One region of the Bacillus smithii genome, then DNA from elsewhere that is predicted to be linked to it. Evidence: riboswitches for the same ligand, from Rfam matches in the RefSeq annotation. Region 1 holds a riboswitch; each other region holds the start of a gene.
The links. Region 1 has a riboswitch for cobalamin ahead of BSM4216_RS13925 (ribonucleoside-diphosphate reductase subunit alpha). Riboswitches for the same ligand answer to the same signal wherever they lie in the genome.
Positions count from the first base shown of each region.

Region 1 (7,892 bases):
GCTTTAATCCACGGAAGCGGGTTGGTTTGATAGCCAGGAAACGGTTTTGAATCTGGGTATCCAAGCTGTTTGACGCGGAAGTTGGAATAAAACTTGACATAGGCTTCTACATCCTCAATGAAAATGCCATTTATTTTATTGCCAATCACTTCTCTTGCCCAATCAATCTCGAGTTCTGCCGCTTGTTTAAAAGTTTCTTTCACAAAGTGTTCCATTTCTTCATTATCATATTCCGGGTATTCTTTTAATACTTCTTTAAAGATTTTCACAAACAAATCGACATGAATTTGTTCGTCCCGGTTAATGTAATTAATCATCGTGCTTGTCGCGACCATTTTTTGATGGCGAGCAAGATGGTAAAAGAAAGCGAACCCTGAATAAAAGAACAGTCCTTCCAAAATGACGTCAAACACGCAGGATTTCAATAAGTGCTCCACAGTCGGCTGTTCCACGAAATGTTTATACCCATCGGTGACAAACTCATTTCTTCGTTGCAAAGTAGGCTCGGTCCGCCAAAACTCAAAAACTTCATCTTGTTTTTGTTTCGGAACGAGGCTGGATAATATATAAGAATAAGAATGATTATGAATCACTTCCTGCTGAGCCAATATAATCATCAGCGCGTTTAAGCTGGAATCGGTCAAGTAATCGGCCACTTTTCCGGCATAGTCGGTTTGGATGCTGTCAAGCAAAGCAAGAAGGCCGATGATTTTCAAAAAGCTGTCCTGTTCAGCAGGAGGCAGCTCAGGAAATTGTTTAATGTCTTGGGACATATTGATTTCAAATGGCGTCCAAAAATTAGCCAGCATTCTTTTATACTTCGGATAAGCCCAAGAAAAGCGGACATCATCCCAGTTTAAAATATTGGAGCTTTCACCGTTGACAATTTTCGTCGAACGGTTGGGAGCTTCGCGATTGATTAGTTCTCTCTTTTTTAATCGTTCCATTTTCATATCCTCCTTGAATATCCAATGTCAGCTTGAGCACGATTCGCATTCTTCCATGATTTCCGACGAAGTGGACCGCAAATAATACGTAGATTTCAGTCCGGATTTCCATGCTTGCAAATGAAGATCCAGCAGCTGTTTCGCTTTGATCGTGTTTTGTACGTACATGTTAAAGGAAATCGATTGATCAATATGGCGCTGACGAACGGCGTTTTGACGGATGCTCCAATGTTGGTCGAGAAGATAGGCTGATTTATAATACCATGTCGTGTCGGCGTTCAAGTCGGGCGCTGTCACCGGTATCTTGTAATCTTTCTTTTCTTCGGCATAAAATTTTTGGAAAACCGGATCAATGCTCGGTGTGCTTCCGGCTATCAAGGAGGTGGATGAATTCGGAGCGATCGCCATTAAATAGCCGTTTCGAATTCCGTATTCTTGAATGCTGCGGGCCAGCTGTTTCCATTTTTCATCTTTCAGATAGCCGCGTACTTCAAAATAGCGTCCGCTTTCCCAATCGGAGCCTTCAAAGTAAGGATAGGAACCTTTTTCTTTCGCTAATTCCATGCTGGCTTGAATGGCATAGTAAGCGATAGTTTCATATAATTCATCCGCATATTGAACGGCTTCATAACTTTCCCAGCGGATATGTTTCAAAGCGAGCAAATGATGCCAGCCGAACGTGCCTAATCCGACGGCTCGATATTTTTGATTCGTGATTTGAGCCTGCAAAACAGGAAGATGGTTAATGTCGATCACATTGTCGAGCATTCGGACTTGAATCCGGATGAGACGTTCCAAGCATCCATCTTGAACGGCCCTTGCTAAATGGATGGACGACAAATTACAAACGACAAAATCTCCCGGAACTTTCTCCACGTGAATGCGGCCGTCTTGGATATATTGTTGGGTCATGACGGTCGGGCTCATATTTTGGGCAATCTCGGTGCACAAATTTGTGGCGTAGATCATTCCTTTATGCTTGTTCGGATTCATGCGATTGGCCTCATCACGGTAGAACATAAACGGCGTTCCCGTTTCGAGCTGGCTTCTCATAATGGATTTCATAATTTCAATCGCAGGCACTTTTTCTTTGGAAAGCTGTGGATGGTTGACACATTCTTGATATTTTTCACGGAAGCTTCCCCGGCCTTTTTCTTCGTCATAATAATCTTCCAATGAGAAGCCCATGACGGTTCTGACCTCATGAGGATCAAACAAATACCAATCATCCCGGTTTTCGACGGCTTCCATAAAGAGATCGGGTATGCACACGCCCGTGAAGATATCATGGGTACGGAACCGTTCGTCGCCGTTATTCAGCTTCGCGTCTAGAAATGCAAAAATATCTTTATGCCAAACGTCCAGATAGACGGCAATCGCTCCTTTGCGTTGTCCGAGCTGATCGACGCTGACAGCGGTATTGTTCAATTGTTTCATCCATGGAATAACTCCTGATGAAGCGCCTTGATGGCCGCGAATGGCGCTGCCGCGGCTGCGGATTTTTCCAAGATACAGACCGATTCCGCCGCCATGTTTCGATAGATTGGCCGCATCGGTGTTGCTGTCGTAAATTCCTTGCAGGCTGTCGTCTACTGTATCGATAAAGCAGCTGGATAATTGACCGTATTTTTTGCCGGCGTTGGCCAAAGTCGGAGTGGCTACGGTCATATAGAGATTGCTTAATGCCCAGTAGGCTTCTTTCACAAGCGTTAGACGTTTTTCTTTCGGTTCCTTTTGCATCAACGTCATGGCGATGATCATCCAACGTTCTTGCGGCAATTCCATCGTTCGTTTTTCATAATCTTTTGCTAAATACCGGTCATTTAATGTACGCAGCCCGATGTATGTAAATAGCTCGTCTTTTTTCGGATCAATAATAGATTCCAACTCTTCTATTTCCTGTTTGCTGTAGGTTTCAAGCAGAACAGAGTCGTAAATTCCAATCTCCGTCAAATGTTGAATCAACGGATAAAAAGGCCCGTAGCCTGTCTCGCCCGGATCATAGCCTCTGTTGGCAGCCGCTTCTGTATACAATAGACCGGCGAACAGCTTGGCGGCTACAAACGTCCATTCAGGTTCTTCTACAGAAATAAAACCGAGACATTCCAAAATCAATTCCTCGGTTAACGCTTTGGTCGAAAGCCAAGGTTTTTGCTCCGCCATCTGTTTGGCTTTTAAGGATAATATCGAAAAATCAAGCTGTGGATATTGGTGAGATAGTTTTTCAAATAAAAGCTGAAAAACTTGTTCTTTTGAATTGGTTGAGATCATGGTTTGGTCCTCCTTATCGTTTGAAAGAACAAAAAAATCCGCCCGGAAATATGAGCGGATCAAACGATAGACAAAAAAGGCAGAGGCAACCTTTTTTCACTATCGTTTCATCTTCCCAAATCCCCGGAGAATTGAAACTTGACAAGGATGGCAGGTCTCCTGGCTTGTGGTCATCCTACTAGGGACCTTCCCATATCAGCACCGAACAGCAAACTGATACAGTGGTATTCCCGTTCGTCTCACTTACAGTTGCGGGGACAGCTCCGGAATTTCACCGGATTCCCTTTTAAGTCCAACGACACCATCGCTTGCAGCGAAACAATATATTGAAATTGTATGGAGTTGTCGATCTATATATTGTGATGATAAACTTTGCGCAAAGAATTGTCAAGAGGGCAGAGCTCTTTATCGATAGTGATAAAGAAAGAAGAGAACCTGAGTGAAGAAGTGCAAAAAAAGAAATCCCCCTGTCATTTTCAAAGAGACAAGGGGAGAATGATGTGGAATATTCATTTACGATCCCAGAACTTTTGACAAGATGTTGACGGCTTTTTCGATTTCTGAATCTGAGACCGTTAATGGAGGAAGGAGGCGGAGGACATGAGATCCGGCTGTTAAAATCAGCAGTTTTTCTTTTCTTGCTTGAACGAGGAAAGGTTCTGCATTATCTGTAAGCTCTATACCGATCATTAACCCTTTTCCTCTAATAGATTTAACTACTTTTGCATCGGATAATTTCGTTTTCAACAAGTTTTGGAAATAAGCTCCTTTTCTCTCTACTTCATTCAGAAAATCGTTTTGGAAAATGATTTCCAATGTGGCTTTTGCGGCTCGGACAGAAACCGGATTGCCCCCAAAAGTGGAACCGTGAGAGCCCGGAGAAAAGGCTTGGCCTAGTTCTTTTTTGCCGATGATGGCACCTAAAGGCAGTCCGCTGGCGATTCCTTTTGCGACCGAGACAATGTCGGGATGCAGGCCATAATGTTGGAAGGCAAACGGTTTGCCTGTCCGGCCGATGCCGGTTTGGATTTCATCGATGATGAGGAGAGAACCGTTTTCATGGCATAACGTTTCCAATGACTGTAAAAATTCCGGCGTGGCCGGATTTATGCCTCCTTCTCCTTGGATAATTTCGGTCATCACCGCCGCCGTGTTTTCATCAAGCGCTGCTTTTAAAGCTTCGATATCGTTGAAAGGAACGTATTCAAATGTTTCCAGCATCGGGCCAAAGCCGATTTTGACTTTTTCCTGTCCGGTTGCGGCCATTCCGGCAAAAGTCCGTCCGTGAAACGAATGTAAGAACGTGATGATTTTCGAGCGGCCGGTTGCCTTTCTGGCTAATTTGATCGCCGCTTCGTTTGCTTCCGCTCCGCTGTTGCAAAAGAATACAAGATCAAGACCGGATGCTTCCGCTAAAAGCTTGGCGGTTTCTTCTTGAAGTTTGCTTTGAAACAGATTGGAAGTGTGCCAAAACAGGTTGAGCTGGTCGATTACCTCTTCTTTAACAGTGGATGGTACATGTCCGAGATTGGTCACTCCGATACCGGCTGTAAAATCGAGATACTCATCGCCGTTTTGATCTGTCAGCCGCGATCCTTTCGCTTTTACGGGCTGCACTTCCCAGCGAGCGTATGTGGGAAATAAGTAACTCATATTGTCACCTTCTCTTTTGCAAATTGTGTTCCATGCCAATGGCCGCTTTTATAAAAACGCTTTTTCCCTGATACAATATGCACATGGCCCGTATTTTGGGAAGCCGCTTTTAATGCCGATTGGACTTTTGGAATCATTCCTCCTGTAATGACTCCGCTTTCCATAAGTTGATGGGCTTTTTCTTCTGTCAAACGGTCGATCAATCGGCCGTTTTGGTAGACCCCATCGACGTCCGTCACCATTAAAAAATGGTCCGCGTTGAGAGCCGCAGCCACCGCACAAGCCGCATGATCGGCATTGACATTTAAAATCCGGCCATCCGGACCGGAAGCAATCGGCGTTAAAACAGGCAAAAGTCCTTGTTCGGTGAGGCTGGACAGAAAATCGGCCTTGACGTTTGTTACATCTCCAACTAGTCCGTATTCTTCACGATTGATATAATCCGCTTCAAGCAAGAAAGCGTCGCTTGAATTTAAACCGATCGCTTGGAAACCGTGCTGCTGCAGCAGGTGGACCAATTTTCGATTGGTCTTGCCTGAAAGCACCAGCTCGGCTGTTTCCAGCACTTTTTCGTCGGTTATTCTTAAACCGTTTTTAAATTCAGATTTGATCTTGAACAGGTCGAGCATGGCGCTGATTTCCGGACCGCCGCCGTGCACGAATACAAGGCGGTAGCCGTCTTTTTCCATTTCTTTCATGCTTTGAAAAAAATCTTCTGATAAATGGTCCACCACACTTCCGCCGCATTTCACTACTGCCGTTTTCATTGGGATCCCCCTTTGTCATACCTTTCGTTATGTTCGATAACTGGCATTAATCTTCACGTAATCATAAGTTAAATCGCAGCCCCAGGCTGTTCCTGTCCCGTTTCCGACATTCAGACGGATCTGGATCACAACCGTTTCATTTTTTAAATACTCCGTGACGGCTTCTTCGCTGTAGGCTTGAACTTCGCTATTTTTCAGTATCCAATAAGGACCGATTGCAATGTCTATCTGATCCGGAAGAACGGTGGCTTCACTATAGCCGACAGCGCAAACCACTCTTCCCCAGTTCGCATCGTTGCCATAGACGGCGGTTTTCACCAAACTGGACCCGACTACCGTTTTGGCGATCTTTCTGGCTTCTTCGTCATTGGCTGCTCCTTCGACGTTGACTTCCACCAGTTTTGTTGCTCCTTCGCCATCGCGGGCAATTTTTTTCGCCAAATCTTCGCAGACCATTTTGAATGCGGCTAAAAACTTCTGCCATTCCGGATGTTTTGGGGAAAGCGGGTTATTTCCTGCCAGTCCGTTGGCCAAGACGAGGACCATATCATTGGTGGAGGTATCGCCGTCTACGGTAATTTGGTTAAAAGTATCATCCGTAATTTCTTTCAGCGCCTGCTTCACATATCCGTCTTCAACCGCGGCATCGGTCGTAACAAAAGCGAGCATGGTGGCCATGTTCGGCTTGATCATGCCCGATCCTTTCGCCGCGCCTCCGATCGTGACTTTTTTTCCGTCAATGGTCGTTTCGACCCCGCAGCTTTTTGTGACAAGATCCGTCGTCAAAATAGAGGTTTCAAACGAATTCGAATGCTCTTTAGAGGCAGCCGGTTTCAACATCTGAATTCCTTTTTTCATTTTTTCCATTTCTAAATATTCCCCAATGACGCCGGTGGACGCTACGGCTACATAGTGATCGGGAATGCCGAATTTTTTGGCTACCCATTCGCGCGTTTGATAGGCATCCAGCAGCCCTCTGTTTCCGGTGCATGCGTTAGCGCAGGCGCTGTTGACGAGAACGGCTTGCAGTTTATGTTCCTGGGCAAGGCTTTCCTGAGTAACCTTTAACGGAGCAGCTTGAAACACGTTCGTTGTGTAGACAGCTGCAGATTGGGCAGGCACTTCGCTAAAGATAATACCGAGGTCTTTTTTGGCATAACGCAGCCCGGCATGTACTCCATCAGCGGCGAACCCTTTCGGGGAGATGATAGATCCGTTTTCCAGCTGATGGATATCGTACGGTTTTTTCAATGCTTGCATGTAAAACTCCTCCTGTTCATTTTCACGGGTATAAAGGAAAGCCTTTCAATCCGCTTGTTTCGTCAAATCCAAACATCAAATTTGCATTTTGAACCGCTTGACCCGCGGCTCCTTTCATTAAATTGTCAATAACCGAGACGATGGTGAGTCGGTTCGTTCGTTCATCCACGGCGACCCCGATGTCACAAAAGTTGGAACCAGCTGTTTCTTTCACACTTGGGAACGTACCAAGAGGACGAACGCGGACAAACCTTTCGTTCTTGTATGTTTCTTTGTACAATTCATATACTTGTTCGGATGTCGCTTCTTTGGCTAATGGAGCGTATATCGTGGCCATAATGCCTCTTGTAATCGGCAGCAAATGGGTTGAAAAGGTGATAGGTCCACTAGCCTTGTTCCAAAGTTCGAGCTGCTGTTCGATTTCAGGTATGTGTTGATGAGCATTGACTTTATAAATACGAAAGTTTTCATTCATTTCCGCGAAATGAACGTTCAAGGAAAGCCCTCTGCCCGCGCCGGAGACGCCGGATTTCGCGTCAACAATAATTTGCCGAACATCAATCCAATGTTCTTTGACGACGGGAGCGAGCCCCAGCAGTGTGGCGGTCGGATAGCAGCCCGGATTGGATAAAAGTTTCGCCTTTTTGATGGCTTCTCGGTTCCATTCGGTCAATCCGTACACCGCTTGTTCCAAATAGAAAGAATCCGCCGGTGTTTTCTTATACCAATTTTTATAATCTTCAGGATTTTTCAAGCGCAAATCGCCCGATAAATCGACTACTTTTACATCATTCTTCAATAGTTCGGGGACCAGTTTTGCTGATGCTCCCGAAGGAACAGCTAAAAAGACAACGTCTGCTTCTTCTGCGATCTGGTCAGGATCTAATTTCGTAAGCTCTAGATCACATATATCAGATAAATGCGGATATTCTGCAGAAATCGGAACGTGGTCTTTGCTTGAAGAATACATTTTATTCAATTTCAAATGGGGATG
Region 1 covers NZ_CP012024.1:2,963,232-2,971,123, reverse strand. Annotated here, with positions in the region: gene BSM4216_RS13930 (ribonucleotide-diphosphate reductase subunit beta) at 1-947, opposite strand, end outside; gene BSM4216_RS13925 (ribonucleoside-diphosphate reductase subunit alpha) at 975-3,218, opposite strand; cobalamin riboswitch at 3,351-3,539, opposite strand; gene BSM4216_RS13920 (acetylornithine transaminase) at 3,732-4,871, opposite strand; gene argB (acetylglutamate kinase) at 4,868-5,638, opposite strand; gene argJ (bifunctional glutamate N-acetyltransferase/amino-acid acetyltransferase ArgJ) at 5,666-6,898, opposite strand; gene argC (N-acetyl-gamma-glutamyl-phosphate reductase) at 6,921-7,892, opposite strand, start outside.

Region 2 (7,892 bases), 1.5 Mb from region 1:
CGACAATCGAATGATCAACTGATCGCCTTTTTTCAGCGTTCCTATTTGTCGAAACACCGTATCCCGGTGGCCGGAAAGAACAATTTGATTATGTTGTTTCGGATAGGCAGAAGCTGAATAATGGCCGACCCCTTTTTCTAAATCTTCCGGAGAAGCTCCTTCGACAATCGGCAGCTTCCGTTTTAAGGCTGGTATCTCTAAAGTACCCACGACTTCTCCGCGCACAGGATGAAAAGATCCTTGTTTATGTTCAGAATGCACAATTTTTTCCGCTTTTCGAAGCGCATCTTTTTGATCCGCATCCATTTTCAGCTTCTGCCATCCAGCGCAGGCAATGAAAAGAAAGCCCCCAGCAATGAACAAAAGAGAGATCTTTTTAATCATGGCCTCTCTCCCGGTATTTCCGGTTATAAACATATAACAGAACACCCGCTATGATCAGAATGATTCCTGCCAAAAGAAGATTATAGATATTCGTTGAAGTATTCGGCAATTTGCCGCCCAAAGGAGGGTGTGAAGTTTTGGATCCGGATTGATCGTGATCATTTTTTTCTTTTGAATTGTTCGTTACGAGACCGCTGTTCTCATTTTTTGATTCTGAATTAGGATTGTTGCTCGTTTGGGTATTGTCGGTCCCTTCTTTCGCCGGATTTGGATTTTGTGCCATCCGATAAACGGAACCTTTTCCATCAGCAAAAAGTTGATAAGCGACCATCGCCTCGGCACCTTGCTCGGTTGCCACTTCATCTGCATCACCCGTTGCCGTGTGGCGAAATTGTCCGGCACCATTATAAAAACGGATCAAATAGCTCAACAAATTGCCGTCTTTTTTCGTAAATGCAGCACCTTGAGGATCAACTCCTGCTGCTGTCAAACCTATAATGGCTGCGGATGCTGCTTCACTTGTTTCCCCTAGTTGAGGATCTGCAAAACCACCATTTTCCTTCTGTTCAGCAGACAGCCAATCGACACCTCGTTTAATAGCGGCAGCCACTTCCGGTTCATCCTTATAAGGAGCCAGAGCAGCGATTGCGATTCCGGTCATATCGACAGGTGAACCTTGGCCGTTATATAGCGTCCACTTGCCATCCGCTTCCTGTAATTCTAAAATGCGTTTCTTTAACTTTTCTCTCGTCCAATTAGCGTTTGATGGAACTGGATAATTTCCGCTGTCCAAAGCAATTAAGGCATACAAGATTCCGTTTGTGCCTTGGCGAGTCATTGGACAGCTTTCGTTTTTTTCGCAATAGTCACTGTTGTAGATTTTCTCCACTAAATTATATCCTGCTATATCGCGAGGATCTCCTCCTGCAGCCGTTATACCAATAACATCTCTTTCATAATCGGTAATATTCCGGTACTCTCCTTTTGTCTCTATCACTTGTTGCTTTATGTCATTCAAATAAGATGCAGGAACTTTCATTCCGGCTTGACGAATGGCAACAGCCTCCCACGGACTGTCGACTCCCGATTGAAGAATATGGTTCACCGTCGTTTTTAAAATGTCATTTATTTCGTTTTCACTGACCTTATTTGGTTCGTTTACCGGCGATGTATTGGACCCATCTGATCCATTTTGACCATTGCCGCTGCCTTCATTTCCGGTATTTCCGTTATTTCCACTATTTCCATTGTTTTCATTATTCCCGTTGTTTCCGTTATATTCGTTCGTTCCCCACGTTTCGACTTTAAAAGTTATATTGTCATCCGGTTGCAGTACATAGGACGATGCACCGACGGAAGCCATTTGGCCATTGACATAAAATGCCCAATATTGCCCCCATGTATCATGAGATTCAAGCCGTTCTGTTCCGATGTTTTGAACGTAAAAACCAAAGTCTTTACTATAAGTAACATCAAGAGGAATCTTTTGATCATCCGCAATCGATTTTAACAAATCGTAAGCCGTCGCATGGCCTTCGGTTGTTCTTTTTACATTCGAAACAAAAGGTTTTCCATCTTTCCCGATGATCGTTAAACTGGCATCTACTTTCTGATTTTTCGTATAATCAGTCGTGTATTCCCACTGAATGTGATCATGGTTGGTCACTTGATATACAGCGGCACTGACAGGAATGGAGAGCCCGTTGACATACACCATCCAGCCGCTAGCCGGTCCGCGGTCGCCTCCATGTAAACCATTGATACCGTCTACATAAACGTTTTCACCGCTTCCCTTCGTTTCGACCGAAAGATGGTTTTCAAGGGCTGCTTTTTGCAAAACGTCCAAAATCGTACTTCCAGAAGGGACATCGACCGCCGTTGTTTGCAAGATCGGACCATTGTCCCCGATGATGGTCACTCCTACTTCTGATTGCTGCTGTTCAGCCGTTATACTGCTATTTGACGGTTCCGACGCGAAAGCAGTAAAACCAAATGCCAATTGGCCTATTATGAAAATAGACATTAAAGCCGTGACAGCTATCTTTTTAATAGAAAACACAAATCCCCCTCCTCAACGATATGTAATAATAAAAAATAACCAAAAGAAAAAGGCACACCTAACGAGATAGGGTGCCAAAAAAAAACAAAAATAGCCAGCAACAAACTGACGCACCCTATCCTCGTAGGTATAACGTCGCAAGAAAAAATAGGCAGGTCTCCTGGCTCATGATCATCGCTTTCTAAAGCCTTCCCATCTGCAAAACAGCAAACAGTGGCAAACCATTTAGAAAGCTCCCATTCACAGTGGCGGGACCGCGCCGGATTTTCACCGGACTTCCCTTTTCATGGCAAGAGCTCGACAGCACGGCTTTTGCCAACCTATTTTCCTATTAACTAATTGTATTTGAATTTATCATAGCCAATCAAAGTGTAAACTGTCAAACGGACAAAAAATGACAAAATGGTTTGCCAAACAATCATTTTTTCTAACATCCATTAAAAAACTTTTTGGTGGCAAGTAAAAGAATCAATCGCTTCGAAATCTGGCTCATAGCCAATCCCGGGTTTTTCAGGGACATGAATCCATCCATTCTCGACGGTCACTTCCGGTTGAATGATATCACGTTCCCAATAATGAGATGAGGCAGCCGTATCCCCTGGCAAAGTAAATTGATCCAGAGTAGTGATGGCAACGTTATGGGCCCGGCCGATTCCTGCTTCAAGCATTCCTCCACACCAAAGCGGAATGTGATGTTCTTTGCAAAAATCGTGAATTTTGATAGACTCTCCTAATCCGCCAACGCGGCCGATTTTCAGATTAATAATTTGACAACTTCCAAGTTCAACAGCTTTTCTTACATCTTCAAGACTATGAATGCTTTCGTCCAAACATATCGGCGTTTTCAGTTCCTTTTGAACCAACGCATGATCGACGATATCATCGTGGGCCAACGGCTGCTCAATCATCATTAAATGAAAGTCATCCAATTGTTTCAATAAAGGAACATCTTCCAAACGATAAGCAGAGTTGGCATCGGCCATCAAAGGGAGCTGCGGAAAATAATGACGGATTTGTCTGATCACTTCTACATCCCAGCCAGGTTTGATTTTCACTTTCACTCTTTTATATCCTTGTTCCACATAGTTTTTGATCATTTCCAGCAAATCATCGATGGATTTTTGAATGCCAAGGCTGATACCAACCTCTATTTGTCGCTTTTTCCCCCCAATCACTTGGTAAAGCGGTTTGTTTAAACGCTTTGCATATAAATCCCAAATGGCCGTTTCAATAGCGGATTTTGCCATATAATTACCACGAATCGGCTGAAATATCGAATTTACTTCATGTGGATGAGAAATCTCCCGCCCTTTTATCATGGGGATTAAAAAATCTTCCAAAATATGCCAGTTGGTTTGAAACGTTTCTTCAGTATAGGTAGGTGCGCTAAAGGCAACGGATTCCCCCCAACCTATATTCCCGCTCTCATCTTGCACCTCAACTAAAATGAAATCTTTCATTTGGATGATGCCAAAACTGGTGACAAAAGGAAGTTTCATTTTCATTTTCATATGGCGCATGCTTATTTTTTCAATAATCATACAAGTCATCCCCTTCTATATCGTTGCACATTCGGAACCAGCAGGTAAATTGAACTGATTCTTTTGCATTCTTACAAATTTCATTACAACCATTCCCGACTGAACATAATTAAATTAACAAGTCTTGTTTGATGACAATTTCTGCGCCAATGATTTTCTTCAGCTCATGACCGCTTAGGATCGCTCGATATAGCAAATTGTAATGGTTAGGTGAATAAACAGAGATCCAACCATCATCGTAAAATCCTATCAATTATTTCCCAGGAAAAAACAGAAACGATCCTATTTCGTTACCACATTAAAGATACTGAAAAACACGTCCATTCAAAAAGTTTGACAGGTATACCGATATTCCGTTGATGAATAAGCTTTCATCACTATTTTGGGCCCGTTGTCGGATTGTGAGTTTATTAGAAACGATCGATTTTCATTATACCATTCATCCGGCCTTGTCCTTATCCGACAGTTCGAACGTGCGCATCACTGCATTAGCCAATATTTCGATACCGGTAAAGATTGCTTCCGTTTGAAAGGTCATGTTTGGATGATGAAGCCCCGGACGCAGATCGCAGCCAAGTCCGAGCATCGTAGCTTTTAAATCTGGTTTATGGAAAGTATAATGATGAAAATCCTCGCCCCCCGTTGTCAGCATGCCAGGAGCCAGCCCTTCTTCTCCCAATGTTTGGACAATCGCTTTGGACATGATTCTTTCTGCTTCCGGATGGATGGAAGCAGCTTTCACATCGGCTTCCATTTTAGCGTGGATCTTAACGCCAAATTGAATTTCTAATGATTGGAATATTTTCGATACACGTTCCATTAGCTGCTGCATAGCCTCGTTCGTTTGTGCTCTAATATCCATTCGAAAAGAAGCTTTTCCCGGAATGAGGTTTGCCGCTTCCCCGCCGGCATGAAAACTTGTCAACTTCACAGAATAAGGGATTCGGGGATCGAAATGAATTTGATTCAAAGCGTTAACCAAAGCGGCTCCAACTTCAATGGCATTTTGCCCTAAATGAGGCCTGGCGGCATGAGCATCTTCTCCGTGAATCTTGCCTTGAAGAAATGCTGATGCGCCATGTTTGATACTTGGTGAAGCCTGACCAAAGCGAAGTTCTTGAATAGGCCGCAAATGAATGCCGTATAAATAGTTCAAGCTATCAATAACGCCTTTTTCAATCATTTTCAGCGCCCCGGTACCTTTTTCTTCTGCAGGCTGAAAGAGAAACATCAACTTTCCGGGAGGACTATAGTTTATTTTTTTGAACAAAAGCATCACGCCAAGAACAATGGCCATGTGGGCATCATGGCCGCATGAATGATTGGCTTGCCATATTCCGTCTTTTTCTTGCCATAAAGCATCCATATCGCTTCTGACCCCGACACATATTCCGTTTTTCCCTTGGCCGAATTCTACCACAACTCCCGTACAATCCGTAAACGTTTTTGGTTGATAGCCGAATGTTTTCAGCTGTTCAGCAATAAAGCGTGTCGTTCCAAACTCATGCCAGCTTTTTTCCGGATGATGATGGAAATAGTCAAACAGCTGGTGAACAACAGGCTTTAAAACCTCCAAATCTTTTTTCACGTCCACACCTTCTCCCCATGCGAATCATCATTTTATCATTTAAGCATCCATCCGATTTTAAAACGTTATCTATACGTTTTTCTCCCGATACTTTGTTTAGAATGCGAGTGCACAAACGATTTTTTATAAAAACAAACTATTATGCGTCTTTTCCAGCGCCGAAAATCCATGATTTCCTGTTTTCTTTTATCTTATGGTCCATCAAGATTTATTCTTCTCATACAGCTTCTTTAATTCTATGTACAAGCAAATTTTTGAATTTTCCCGAAATAGGAAACGGATTTTTTTCAAAGAGCTTCTTCACTCAGAACCTTTGTTCAGGTTGGAATCAATTATTTCTTTCGTTTTTCACCTATTGATGAATTCGTTCGTCATCCTAGCCTTTCGGATTTTCCAAACGATCTCTTTTGCTTGATTGAATGTATTAGAAATCAAATTTTTCTAATTTTCAAAATCATCCTTTCATCATTCTGCTTAAATCATTTGAAAACGAGCATTAAATATTGTTACACATCCTTTTTAAAAGATAGTGCCCCGATATATCAACATTTTAAGGTTATTTTCAGATTTATTGAACCTTTTCCACAGGAACAAATTTTATCATTATTCTTCGATCATTCATATAAATAATTAAACTATATGCAGTATAGCGATTTTTTTCATTCCTTTATTCCGATTCTCTAAAACGAGGAGAGGTTATGATTGATCATTATTAATCAAAAATTAGAAGATTTCAGCCAAATGGATCTGGGGACTTTATCCAATGAAGCATCTACAATCCTTCAATTAATGGGGAAATACAGTACGGTTTATGAGTATGAAACAAAGGAGCAACTTGAATTTGAACTTGCGATTAGACTTCAAATCATTCAAGCGGCTAAACGGTTGTATAAAAGCGGTGTCCATTTTGCCACTTTTAGTACATCTAAATGCAACGAAAAATATTGGACGCTTACCGAAAAAGGCGCCTTTGCCCTCAAAACTAATGTTTTGCCCCAAACTGCGATTGAAGACATCTTCCGTAACGGCAGAAAGTATGCTTTTGAATGTGCTACAGCCATGGTGATCGTCTTTTATAAAGCAGTTTTGGAAATCATTGATAAAGAACAGTTTAATCTCCTTTTTTCAAATCTTTATCTATACGATTGGCAATATGACCAAGATCTTGATCTCCGCAGTCATAAAGGAACGGATTTTTTACCCGGAGATTGCGTTTATTTTATCAATCCTGATCATGATCCTAATACTCCGGAATGGCAAGGAGAAAATGCGATCGTATTGGATGAACGTCTCTATTATGCACATGGAATCGGGATTACAACCAGGCAAAGAATCATTGATATATTAAATACTAAAAGAAAGCAAAATCCCAATCAATCCGCTTTTTTAACCAATCAAATCACTCGCCTGAATTTTCGGTCTTTACTTCCTTACAAACCAAAAGTAAATCGTGATCATCACCACGTGCACCAGCATTCCAGCCTTTTTTCCGATGATGTAAATTATTTTGTGTAAGCAAATTTTTCTACTAGAAAAAAAGAAAAAGGCAGGGTATTCTCAGATTTGCGACCAAACAAAACTGAAAGGAGATACCCTACCTTATGAGTAATAGTATACTCAACTCAGATTTCGCAAATCAACTGGAAAATATGATAAAAGATTTTGTTCAAGAAAAGCTTGAATTCATCATGAGAGAAGAAATCAAAAATTTCCTCCAAGTGGAACAGGAACACGTTCAAAACTCAAGAAATGGTTATTATCACCGTACTCTTGATACAAAGTACGGGAAAATAGAAGCTCTTACGGTTCCAAGAGATCGCAACGGGGATTTCCAGACTCAACTGTTTGAGCCTTATCAACGTCAAGACGGCTGGCTGGAACAGGCGATTATTAAAATGTATCAAAGTGGGATGAGCACTCGAGAAATTGGGAAGTTTATCGAAAGAATTCTTGGTTCAACCTACTCTCCTACCACGATTAGTCATATTACAGATGCCGCGTTGGAGGATATTCAAAAATGGCAACAACGTCCATTAAACAAACGGTATTCTGTGTTGTATCTTGATGGGTTTTATATAAAAGTTCGTCGTGATACGTATGCCAAAGAAGTCATTTACGTTGTTCTTGGTGTCAATGAAGAAGGTTATCGTGAAATTCTTGGCTTTTACGTTGGAGGTCAAGAAAGCGCGCATGGCTGGCAAGAGATTCTCCAAGACCTTTATACACGCGGTGCTCATGAAGTCTTACTTGGTGTTTTTGATGGACTCCCAGGTCTTGAAGAAGCCTTTAAAGCCGTCTATCCGAAAGCCGATGTTCAACG
Region 2 covers NZ_CP012024.1:1,129,972-1,137,863, reverse strand. Annotated here, with positions in the region: gene BSM4216_RS05420 (class D sortase) at 1-384, opposite strand, end outside; gene BSM4216_RS05415 (DUF4430 domain-containing protein) at 377-2,443, opposite strand; cobalamin riboswitch at 2,577-2,782, opposite strand; gene menC (o-succinylbenzoate synthase) at 2,881-3,984, opposite strand; gene BSM4216_RS05405 (M20 peptidase aminoacylase family protein) at 4,424-5,572, opposite strand; gene BSM4216_RS05400 (protein-glutamine gamma-glutamyltransferase) at 6,275-7,087, shown strand; gene BSM4216_RS05395 (IS256 family transposase) at 7,174-7,892, shown strand, end outside.
Region 2: linked by a shared signal. The riboswitch ahead of BSM4216_RS05415 (DUF4430 domain-containing protein) and the one ahead of BSM4216_RS13925 (ribonucleoside-diphosphate reductase subunit alpha) in region 1 are both predicted to bind cobalamin.

Region 3 (7,892 bases), 330 kb from region 1:
CCCACCATCTTTTTGAAACGGCGATGATTCTTTTCTTGATCGCTGCTGGTTGAACTCTCCCTCTCATAAGGCATATAAAATGAAATAAATTTACATTTGAAAACAGCTCGCTAAAAAACGTACATTCCCTATTGATCATTCTTGTCAAATTTCTCTGTCAGCAACCGTGTACACGTCGATTCTTAAACTATGGAACTGTCTTGCAATCGGTTTGTTCGAGAAAAAAAGCAAATGTCCGCAAATGAACCGCTTTTGTCAATATATGTTTCCGGCAGAAAACGGGTATAAGCTTATGAATTGATTTTCTCCTAAAACAAGAAGAAAGTATTTTAAAGGATGAATACAACTTGAAAACAAAATAATCCTTCTTCTTGTTACAAGGTTATATAAGCCCAAATGGAGAATACTACAAAATACATGAACCTTGTCGCCAAGTTTTTCAAGGGAGTGAAAACATTGCTTTGCTTAGATAAGAATCACGATCCTATCAAAAATAAAGATTTGATTGCAAACCTTTTGGATACGAAAACAGATTTGAAAAATGTCATCAAGGAGACCGATGAACTTTTTGATCGATATAGCAACAAGAGAAAGCAACGAAATCCTTTCACCGCTTCTGTGCTTTCTGTCATCAAAAAAACAACAAACTTTTTACCTGTCCAAAAAAGGAACGATATTTCATGGGAGACAGATCTTGATGAGAACGGTTTTGTTTATCCAATATGGAAAAACCTTTTAGATCAAGAATACATCCATTTAATGTCCAAGATTGATAGGATCGTAAATGTGTTAGATTACGGAGCTATAGGAGACGGAAAAACCGACAATACCAAAGCGTTTCAAAAAGCGATTGGGAACGGGCGGGTAATAGTGCACGTGCCGGAAGGTATTTTTTTAACAAAAGGAATCAAACTGCCTTCTTGGACATGCTTAATCGGAAAAGGAAAAGGCATCACAACCATCAAGCTTCATCCCGATGCCCCCATCGAGACAAGATTAGTGACAAATGCCAATCATCGGAAAGGAAATCACCATATTTTGGTAAAAGGGATGAGTTTAGACTGGAATATAGAACGGCTCGGGAACACGGAGCGTACGAGCGCGGGCGGGCATAGTTCCAGCTGCTTCACATTCGCCAATGTCAAATATGGATGGGTCAAACAGGTGGAAGCCATTAACCCCGGCCTGCATTGTTTTGATGTGTCCTCAACCCGCTATCATTACGCAGGAGACGGAAAACGCGCCCGAGGCCGAAGCCGGTACATTTGGCTTGACCAATTAAACGGATATGGGTTTGGCGATGATGGAATCACCACTCATCACAGTGACTACGTTTTTATTTCCAACAGCCACATGTGCGATCCAAGCGGAAGAGCCCATCCAAAAGGGATATCCAATTCCAACGGCATCGAAGTGGATGATGGATCCAGAAACATATGGCTCGTCCATAACTCGACGTCAAGATGCTTCGGCGGCGTAGAAATTAAAGCCCACCACAATGCTTCGGCAGCATCCAACATCTACATCATCGGACATTTATCCGTCCACGATAACCGTTCTTATAACTTCCGTCATATCGGACACCATAAAATCTCGGATCCCGAATCAAAGACGGCTTATAACATAAAGGCGACAATGATGGTGTCAATCGCGCCGATCTATACAGATTTATATCAGCATTCTTCCCCCAGGGGACTGGTTGTTTCTGCCTATCGGAACGTAGTCATCAACCATTTTACATTAATAGGCGACCCGGATTATGACTACAAGGGAAATCCTGTGATCGCCATTCAGTATCGGGCGCGCAATATCGTGTTGAATCATGTGTCGATACGGAATTTCCATACAGCGGGTGCGGATATTAAGATCTTTGGCGGTCCACAGCGGGCAGATGACGTCACCATTCGCCATTCAACCATCCGCCAGTCCGCTCCTCTGGCCATTCAGATTGGTGCCGGAGTTCAAAATATCCACGTTCATCACTTGAAAGCCTTTAATCCAAACGGCAAATGCGGGCTGAAAACCGTAGAGTTTCCCCCCTCCATTTCCAATTTTCAAGCTGTGGGCTATAAAATGCCGATTTGTATAAAATAAAAATTCCATCAGGGGAGTTTTTTCATCCTCCCCGATGGTTAGTGGAACTAATCGGTACTTTGGGGCCGTTGTTCTTACGCCAAGTCATCCGTAGTTGATCTTCATTCCCATAACGACCATATAACATCTTTTCCTGATCTGTTCAATCCGGATAGGGAAGCGGAGAGTTCATTTCAACCTTCGAAATCTTCTCTTTGCGGTGGTAATTTTTCCTTTTATTTCTTATTCCCAATTCTACTTTTCCATCATCTGCAACGAGAAAAAAGATGATTCATGTGGGATCAAAGATCTAATAAATCTAATTATGATTTCCTTAGTGCATGTCGTATATTTTTCGTCTTTTAGGTAACCATAAATATAGAGAAACGAACAGGAAGGTGGGATTTTATGAACCAACATCAACAGCAATTATTCGATTATGTAACAAAATTACAACAAAAAGTAAGTATCTTACATGCAGACTATTGGGCACAATATTCCAGTTTTCATACATGGCAATTTTGGGTGGTTGTGTTAATGCTCATCGTTCCCTTAATTGTTTTAGCTTTTACGATAGACAGAGAGAAAATTTTTTTAATTGGATTTTATGGCTTTAATATACATGCTTGGTTTGCATATATTGATACATACGGGGTAAGGACAAGATTATGGGGATATCCCTATGAAGCCATTCCTTACTTTCCTAGTTTTTCATTGGATGCCTCCCTTGTTCCGGTCGTCTTTATGCTCGTCTATCAATGGACGTTGAATCACAATAAAAATTTTTATCTCTATTCCTTTCTTACCGCCTGTGTATTCGCTTTTATCGTGAAACCGATTTTGGCCAGCCTTGGTTTATTAGTCGTATTTGACGGGGTGAACTATTTTCACATTTTGATCGTATACTTGATCACATTCTTAATTTCTCGGATTGTAACAAAGATCTTTTTATTGGGTGAAAAAAAACCGGCTCATTAAACTTTAACGAACCATTCTGAAATCGATTGAAAAAATGCTTAACAGATCCTACTTTCGATGGAGAGTGAACCCTCACTCTCCTATTTTTTGCTCCCTTGACAATTACCACCGATCATGATATCTTGACGTTACTGTTTTTCTATAATTTATAATATAAATTATTTTTTTACAATTTAATATTGTGGGAACAGGTTCCAAAGACGATTTTTGTCCTTGGATGAAAAGGGAAGCCCGGTGCAAATCCGGCACGGTCCCGCCACTGTAAGAGGCGAGCAATGCCGATGCAGCCACTGGCCGAAAAGGCTGGGAAGGTCGGCAAAAAGCGATGACCCTTAAGTCAGGAGACCTGCCTGTTCTGACAACACTGCTTTTACCTACGGGAGATAGGGAGGTGTTATGAATGGAAAAAACAGGGTATTTTACACCCTTTTTTTGGCATTTCTAACTCCTTATCGAACGTTAGAAATGCCTTTTTATTTGGGGAAATTAATTAGGGAGTGAAAAAACACATGAAATCAAGCAATCTTGGTTATCCACGTATTGGTGAAAATCGAGAATGGAAAAAAGCATTGGAACAATTTTGGAAAGGCCAAGTGGATGAAAGCCAGTTTCTACAGACGATGGAATCCATTCGGCATCAACACTTGAAAAAACAGCATGAAATCGGGATTGACCTTATCCCCGTCGGCGATTTTACGTTTTACGATCAAATGTTGGACACGGCAACTATGTTTGGATTAGTACCGGAACGATTTAATTGGAAAGGAAATGACATTCCCCTTTCTGTTTATTTTGCCATGGCGCGCGGCAGCGACACTGCGCATGCTTGCGAAATGACGAAATGGTTCAATACAAACTACCATTATATTGTGCCTGAATGGAACAACGCCCAACCAAGACTCATTGAAAACAAGCCGCTGAAAGCGTACCAAGAAGCAAAAAGGAAGCTTGGAATCTTAGGAAAACCTGTACTGATCGGGCCATATACCTTCATCAAACTGTCCAAAGGATATAAGGAAAAAGAGCTCCCTGCCCTTATTTTGCAGCTTCTTCCTCTTTATGAACAAATTTTACAGGAATTGCAAAATGAAAAGGTAGAATGGCTGCAAATCGATGAACCTATTCTCGTTACTTCTATTTCCAAAGAGGAAATGAAAACGATCCAGTTCATTTATCATCAATTGCATGAGGCGGCACCAAACTTAAAAATTATGCTGCAAACATACTTTGATTCCGTCGATTGGTACCAAGAGCTTATGGACTTGCCGATTCAAGGAGTCGGACTCGATTTTGTCCATGGCGGCGAAAACAACTTAGAATCACTGCTTACTCACGACTTTCCCGACAATAAAGTGCTCGCGGCTGGCATCATTGACGGACGGAACATCTGGCGGTCTGATTTAGCGGAAAAACGTCATCTCATTGAAAAGATCACTTCTGTCGTTCCGGAATCGATGCTGTGGATTCAACCTTCTTGCAGCTTAATTCATGTACCGGTAACGACGAAGAACGAAACAAAATTAGACAAAATCATCAAACAATCGTTGGCTTTTGCGGATGAAAAATTAACCGAAATTGTGTTCCTGGCAAGAGATCAACACGGGGTGGACGACGCTTATTTTCAAGAAAACCAACAAATCATCCAAACATGGAAAAACCATTCGGAAAGACATCGCCAAAGTGTACAGCATGCTCAAAAAAACTTACAACATGTATCAGCGAAAAGAAAATCGCCTTATTCCATTCGCCAATCCGTCCAAAAAGAAGCGTTCGACCTCCCCATTCTTCCGACAACGACTATCGGCAGTTTTCCGCAAACAGCTGATATCCGCAAGGCAAGGCAAAAATGGAAAAAAGGCGAATGGAATGAACAGCAGTACGAACAGTTTATTCAGCAGCAAATTGAAAAATGGATTTGTCTACAAGAAGAGATAGGACTGGATGTATTGGTTCATGGTGAATTTGAAAGAACCGATATGGTGGAGTTTTTTGGGGAGAAACTGGGAGGATTCGCTTTTACCGAAAATGGTTGGGTCCAATCGTATGGCTCACGCTGTGTCCGTCCCCCTATTATCTACGGCGACGTAGAATTTTTACAGCCGATGACCGTGAAAGAAAGCGTCTATGCACAATCATTAACGGACAAGCCTGTAAAAGGGATGCTTACGGGACCGGTGACGATTTTAAACTGGTCGTTTGTTCGCGATGATAAATCTCGTCAAGAAGTATGCGAACAAATTGCGCTCGCTTTAAGAAAAGAAGTGGAAGCATTAGAATCAGCAGGCATTGCGATGATCCAAGTAGATGAACCCGCTTTGCTGGAAGGATTGCCTTTGAAGGATCATGACAAGCAAAACTATTTGAATTGGGCCGTGCGGGCATTCCGAATCACCACCTCAACAGTCCAAGATACAACGCAAATTCATACTCATATGTGCTATTGCGATTTTGCTTCTTATTTAGAAGACATCAGCAAAATGGATGCGGATGTGATTTCAATTGAAACATCCAGAAGCCATGGCGAAATTATCCCTGTCTTTGAAAAACAAACGTACGACAAAGGAATCGGACTAGGCGTTTATGACATCCACAGCCCTCGAATACCAACTGTAGAAGAGATGGCCGCTATTATTGAAAAGTCATTACAAGTGTTGGATCCCGGCCAATTTTGGATTAACCCTGACTGCGGTTTAAAAACAAGAAGTGAAAAAGAAGCGATTGCCTCTTTAAAAAACATGACGGCTGCAGCCGACGAAATCAGAAACAAACTAAAGGAAACCATACGCTAACTTTATACGCTGAAAAGAAAGGGGCGCGGCTTGCCCCTTTCTTTCATTATGAATCTAATATATCTTTTCCATATCATGAAAAACACTATGTTATCGCTGTTGCTGAAGGGGTACTTATGACCCCTTATGAATGAACAAATCTCACAATCTTCTTTCAATCTATGAACGGTTAAAAAGAACCTTTTCAACTTTCCAAAATAATTTAGAAACCAAAGAAATAAAATGCCCCCGGATCCCCTTGTCTATACTCCCCTTTTCTCGTTCAAAACAAACGATTTTCCCATATTAGATTAGTTCTCATCTATGAAAAAATTTTCATTTTATAATAAAATGATATAAGACTGTTTTGTTTTTCTTAATAAAGGTAAATTCGTAAGGGTGTATGCACATGATGAACATTCTTGTGACACTGAATGCCAATTACTTACCCCCGCTGAAAGTACTATTACATTCACTGTTCTGCAACAACAAAAACGAGTCATTTTCCATCTATCTTCTATATTCCGACATACCGGATCAAGACATAAAAACTTTGGAGCAATACATATTCTCAAAAGGACATCGTTTCACTCCCATATTCGTAGATTCGAAATGGTTTCAAGATGCACCTGTATTTCGGCACTACACATCCGAAATGTATTATCGGCTGGCCGCTTATCAATTTTTGCCGGAGGATGTCGATCGAATATTGTATCTTGATCCGGATATTGTTTGTATTAATCCGATCACAGATTTTTATTGGACCGATTTTGAAAATTGCTTATTTGTCGCTGCCGAGCACGAACATTCTGCTAAAATGGCGCGGGCAATCAACAAATTGCGGTTGCGTACACCAAATGCGAAGGGCTATTTTAATACAGGTGTGTTGTTGATGAACATGGCGTCTATCCGAAAAGAAGTGAATATCGAAGAGATCTACCAGTTTATCGAAAAAAACAAATTAAAACTCGTTCTCCCAGACCAAGACGTATTGAATGCTTTATATTGGGATAAAATCAAGCCGGCAGACAGCCTGAAATACAATTACGATGCCCGCTATTATGAACTTTCGAAACTGATCCCTAAGCGAAAACACACTATCGACTGGATTCGCCGCAACACCGTTTTAATCCATTATTGCGGAAAAGACAAGCCTTGGCATAAACAGTACAAAAATGAACTCAAGTGTTTTTACGATCAATATAAGGAATGAAGATTTCAGAATAACGGAACCATAAAACATTGTTAACACTACAGACAATATTATTTTAATGTCTCTCATTCCAAGACTTTCAAGATAAAAAAGTAAGAGCTGTATGCGAAGATCTACGCGTACAGCTCTTTCGTTCTGTGGTGAAAAGGGTTAGAAACGCCCCATCTCTACTCGAATTTTGTTTATTAAAATTCGTTTAATTGGAATGTATTTTCCGTAATTCGACACTAAATCCAATGATGCCAATAAGACCAGAAATAGCAAAAGTGAAAGGAATTACAAGTGAATGAAATGACGGTGTTTCAAGAAACAAGCGATACACCCCATAAACGCATACAATAAGAGAACTTATTAACCCGATTACAGTCCTTGTCTTTATTTTGAATACCGTTACAGAAAACTTATAAAAAGTTATAATTTCCTACAACTTTTATGTTTCATTACTTCTTCATCGTGTCTGCTTTCACGTCTATCTATTAAACAGATCGCTACTTGCATTTGGTGTAACACTCCAAAGTCGTAAATTCCCGACTAACGAATCGGTACATGTCTGCATTAACTTGCATTGTTAAGATGCAGATTCTAAAACATTTTCACCATATTTTTTAAGATTTATAGACGCTTGATAATCTCGATCAACAATATTTCCACATTCGCATTCAAAAGTTCTATCGGATAACTTCAAGTCTTTTTTAACTTTTCCGCAACAAGAACACAACTTAGAACTTGGAAACCATCTATCCGCCAAAATGAAGCGAATATTATTCCAATTTGACTTGTATTCAATTTGTCTTCTAAATTCATGGAAACATTGTTGTTGAACAGATTCAGCTAAATGTTTATTTTTCATCATACCTTTT
Region 3 covers NZ_CP012024.1:3,294,543-3,302,434, forward strand. Annotated here, with positions in the region: gene BSM4216_RS15450 (glycosyl hydrolase family 28-related protein) at 418-2,094, shown strand; gene BSM4216_RS15455 (CBO0543 family protein) at 2,482-3,051, shown strand; cobalamin riboswitch at 3,224-3,419, shown strand; gene metE (5-methyltetrahydropteroyltriglutamate--homocysteine S-methyltransferase) at 3,561-5,840, shown strand; gene BSM4216_RS15465 (glycosyltransferase family 8 protein) at 6,229-7,032, shown strand; gene BSM4216_RS15470 (RNA-guided endonuclease InsQ/TnpB family protein) at 7,601-7,892, opposite strand, start outside.
Region 3: linked by a shared signal. The riboswitch ahead of metE (5-methyltetrahydropteroyltriglutamate--homocysteine S-methyltransferase) and the one ahead of BSM4216_RS13925 (ribonucleoside-diphosphate reductase subunit alpha) in region 1 are both predicted to bind cobalamin.